DNA from 2 places in the Aneurinibacillus uraniidurans genome. Region 1 is predicted to be linked to the other one. Evidence: predicted binding sites of a transcription regulator. Region 1 holds the regulator's gene; the other holds the start of a gene.

Region 1 (2,410 bases):
TTTTCCTCGATCTCTCGTACAACCTGCCACCCGTGCTGACTCGCATACTGGCGCAGTTCCTCACGCTGTCGCACAAGGCTTGTCTCCTGTTCCTTCCGCTCTGTGCTGACGCGTGCATATATGACAACGTTCATACTATATTCTCCTCATCTACGTATTAAAAAAACCCTCCGGCTAGCAGGAGGGTTTTTGTCAATGCTTCGGCTTGTGCTTCTTCGAAATCGGACCAAGATCTTTCCCGTCTTCATCCACCAGGTGAATCGATTCGAGGTTGACTTGCAAAGATTGGCGTACAGCCTGAATATATTCAGCACGAAGCGCTTTCTGCTCCGCCTTCTCGTTATCCGTAAGGCCTGCCGGCGTTTTCGCTTTAGCCGCCAGTTCGTTAATTCGACGAATTTTCTCTTCCGTTACCATGCGTGAACCCCTCTCATAAAACATGAGTATTATTATAACACAGTTCTAGCATGGAATAAACGTTCGTAATTACGATTCTAGCGGAACGATCAATACGTCCCCTGGATGGATAATAGCACTGCTCAACTGATTCTCTTGCTGTATGTAATACATGAGTTCCTGGGTAGACATATGCGCCTGTTCGTTATAACGTTTCGCAATTTTCCAAAGCGTATCCCCGGCCTGAACGGTAACCTCGATGCCCGCTGGCTTCGTAGACTGGTCGCCCCCGATCGATGCAAATACAAGGCTCGCCGTGCTGCATACACACATTCCGATGATCATTCCGATCCATAATGACTTCCTGCTCATATTCACTTCCCCTTCCCGTATGTCTGCTTCTATGATTGATTATATGCTTGTCCTGTTGTAATAGAACGCCCACCAAAATAAGAACGTTCGTTCTGAAATCATAGTAAACCGAACCTGTGTTCTTGTCAACAAAAATTCGAACTTATGTTTGTATATAGCGAACAATACTGATATAATAGGAACAAAATATACCGTGGGGAATGGAGTTGTAAATCTATGAAAAAGCTTTCCAGCCGCCAGCTTGCCATCCTGGATTACATAAAGCGCGAAGTCAAAGAAAAAGGATATCCGCCTTCTGTCCGTGAGATCGGAGAAGCCGTTGGGCTTGCTTCCAGCTCAACTGTTCACGGTCATCTCGCTCGCCTGGAGAAAAAAGGGCTGATTCGTCGCGATCCGACTAAGCCGCGTGCCATTGAGATTCTAGATGGTGAAAGAGGAGATCTTGAACCAATAGGGATTAAGACTGTCACCGTCCCAGTCCTGGGCAAAGTCACAGCAGGTCTGCCTATTACCGCTGTAGAAAATGTAGAAGAGCATTTTGTTCTACCGGAGAACATGGTAGGAGCGGATACTGTCTATATGCTGCGCATTCAAGGCGAAAGCATGATAGACGCCGGAATTCTCGATGGCGATTACGTAATCGTCCGTCAGCAGCAGGTTGCCAATAATGGAGATATTGTTGTGGCGATGACCGAGGAAGACGAAGCAACTGTGAAGCGCTTCTTTAAAGAAAAAAATCACATCCGCCTTCAACCAGAGAATCAATCCATGGAACCAATTTTACTTCCAGCTGTAACGATTCTTGGCAAAGTTATCGGCGTATACCGCAACATTCACTAAGCCATACAAGAAGAAAGAAGACCCGCTGACTTTTAGTAGCCAGTGGGTCTTCTTTCTTCTTATATACGCGTTATAACACAACGATCAGGAACCAGATAATCATAACCAGTTGAATGATAATTTTTGCAACGGTGCTGCTTAAAAATCCGAGTACCGTTCCAGTCGCAATTCGCATTGCCAAGGCCCCTTTTCCTCGTACCACCTCAAGGCCCCAGACCGCAAGAAACGGACCAACCAAAATCGCAAATGGCCCCAGAAAAGCCCCGAGAAGCAGCGGTCCAGCCAATAGGCCGACCGTAGCCACGATCATGGACCATTTATCTCCCCCATACTTTTTCAGAAAATACGCGTTCGATAGCAAATCTGCCCCGATCAATAAAGCTGTCAGTACGGTCATCGGAACCCAGAACGTCCACGTTAACGGTACATGACCGAGCGCAAATTTGTATGTTAAAAATCCAATCCACACAAGCAGTGCATCAGGAATGATCGGGATTATAACACCCGCCAGGCTTAACAAAAATAACACGCCGATTCCTGTCCAAATTATCGCATCCACAGCCATCCCTCCTTTTTTTATCTTATCATGTTTTTATTTGGTATATGTTTATGTACGCAGTATTTTAGTACAATTAATTCATAGTATATAAATAAGAATTGTTTATATTAATCCTTGACGCCCGATTCCGCTTTTATATATACTAATCATAACGATATCGGTTGAACTTTATATGGTGATCCATTTCTTATCAAGAGCGGCGGAGGGAATAGGCCCGATGAAGCCCGGCAACCAGCAATTCTG
Region 2 (2,410 bases), 200 kb from region 1:
TCAGACAGGCAGTGGCGAGTGTTTTGCCGACGCCGGTATCTGTTCCGGTAATGAATAAACTATATGTACTCATGCTTGAATCGTTCCTTTCATTCGCGCCCGAAATGGGGCGAGCTGGCGATAGACACGGGCAGCGATAACCGAAGCAATCAGGCAGAGGATGATGTCTCCTGGAACAGCTAACACGAACCCGTACAAAAATGTTTGCCAGAGAGTAAAGGGCGTGTTAGAGATAAAATTCATTGCTATATACAGGTAGGAAGTACCGGCTAGATAGACGAAGGCAAGTCCGGCAAAATGAGCCAGTATAAAATCGCGCAGACGCGGTGCGGGTTTTGTTTCAATCATGCGCCCGATAATATAGGCGGCACCGATAAATCCAATGAGATAGCCAAACGTAGGTTTGAGTATGTAGGCAATGCCCCCACCTTCTGTGAATACAGGAACGCCTGCGAGACCAATCGCTACATATACCAGCTGGCTGATAAATCCAAGCCGGCTGCCGAGTAAAGAGCCTGCGAAATAGACAAATAGAACTTGAAGTGTAAATGGGACGACCGGTACGGGGATTTTGATGAAAGCCCCAACAGCTGTAAGGGCAGCAAACATCGCAGCTAATACCATTCCGGTAGCCGAAAGTGTCGAACGAGTAGTCAAGTTAATGACCTCCTTTACAAATAAATTCTTTTTTAGCATAAAAATCAGCAACTCTTTTGTCAACCAAAAAATAAATAAGGTTAACAATTATATGGTAAAAAATTCAAATAAATGATAATAAGCGAATGAACGTTCGTAAAAAAAGCTTGGCAACTAGGTAGAAAAGAGGTAAAATAAAAGTACATTAAGTTTGTTCATTTATTATGATATTGATATAGAGGAAGGAGCGATTGCTTTGTCCGATCGCAAGGCAGCACTTGATCAGGCACTTCGCCAGATCGAGAAACAATTTGGTAAAGGTTCTGTTATGAAATTAGGAGAGGTCGCTGCAAGCCATCAAGTATCAGTTGTATCGAGTGGCTCTATCGCTCTTGATATTGCATTAGGGATTGGTGGGTATCCGCGCGGTCGTATTATTGAGATTTATGGTCCGGAATCATCCGGTAAGACGACAGTAGCGTTGCATGCAATCGCAGAAGTACAGAAAACGGGCGGCACAGCTGCGTTTATTGATGCAGAACATGCGCTGGATCCGATATATGCAAGTAAGCTCGGTGTTAACATCGATGAACTTCTTTTGTCCCAGCCAGATACAGGGGAGCAGGCGCTTGAGATTGCGGAAGCACTCGTTCGCTCTGGTGCAGTCGATATTATTGTAGTCGACTCGGTAGCTGCGCTTGTTCCAAAAGCCGAAATCGAAGGCGAGATGGGAGATTCACACGTTGGCTTACAGGCGCGTCTGATGTCACAGGCGCTGCGTAAACTTGCCGGTGCGATTAATAAGTCGAAGACGATTGCAATCTTTATCAACCAGCTTCGTGAAAAAGTTGGCGTGATGTTTGGTAACCCGGAGACCACACCAGGTGGACGTGCCCTGAAATTCTATTCGAGTGTGCGCCTCGATGTGCGCCGTGTAGAGACATTAAAGCAGGGAAATGACATGGTTGGTAACCGGACGAAGATTAAGGTTGTCAAAAATAAAGTAGCACCGCCGTTTAAAATTAGCGAAGTAGACATTATGTACGGTGAGGGAATCTCTCGTGAAGGCAGTCTGCTTGATATTGGCACCGAACTGGATATTGTGAATAAGAGCGGGGCCTGGTATTCGTATAATGAAGAACGTCTCGGACAAGGACGTGAGAACTCAAAGCAGTTTTTAAAAGACAATCCAGACATTGCGCATTCCATCGAGATAAAGATTCGCGAGCATTACGCACTGGATCAGGAGGTAGTTGTGCCTCCTGCAGATCAAGATCGTGAAAATGAAGAGTTTTCGCTTGATCTTGAATAAAAGCTGTATGCAGAAAAGCTGCCTGGTAATCGGGCAGCTTTTTGTTTGAATAGGAGAGTAAAGGAGGATGAAAAGTATGGAGGAACAAGAGCATCCAGAGCAAGAAAGGGTGCAGCACAGCCCGGGTCGTATTACACGACTTGAGCGACAGAAGCGAAATAAGCAGCGCATCAATGTGTATATCAATGAAGAGTATGCCTTTGCGCTCCACGAAGATGTGCTGATTAAATATCGGCTGACAAAAGGAGCAGAGCTTAATGAAGCGGATATGCGGGAATTGCTTGAAGCAGAGGAACGCAGTCGTGCTGAACAGTATGCGCTGCGCTATATTGGACATAGGCCCCGGACGATGGAAGAGCTGAGGGGATATTTGCTTGGTAAAGGCTTTTCGGATGAAGTTGCCGTGGAGATCGTAGCACGCTTTGTCGAGCGGAAGTATCTTGATGACAGATTATATGCCAA

The links. The regulator LexA, encoded in region 1, represses DNA repair genes until DNA is damaged. The targets are predictions, from matches to a motif close to CGAACATATGTTCG.
Region 2: a site for LexA is predicted at 780-793, ahead of recA (recombinase RecA). Genes of this name have one in related genera too.

Annotation. Positions count from the first base shown of each region.
Region 1 is NZ_CP116902.1:2,258,287-2,260,696, forward strand. It holds gene PO771_RS11260 (YneB family resolvase-like protein) at 1-134, opposite strand, end outside; gene PO771_RS11265 (DUF896 domain-containing protein) at 193-417, opposite strand; gene yneA (cell division suppressor protein YneA) at 487-768, opposite strand; gene lexA (transcriptional repressor LexA) at 985-1,608, shown strand; gene PO771_RS11280 (DUF456 domain-containing protein) at 1,679-2,167, opposite strand; SAM riboswitch class I at 2,352-2,410, shown strand, end outside.
Region 2 is NZ_CP116902.1:2,463,132-2,465,541, reverse strand. It holds gene bioD (dethiobiotin synthase) at 1-73, opposite strand, end outside; gene PO771_RS12260 (biotin transporter BioY) at 70-624, opposite strand; gene recA (recombinase RecA) at 893-1,948, shown strand; gene PO771_RS12250 (RecX family transcriptional regulator) at 2,025-2,410, shown strand, end outside.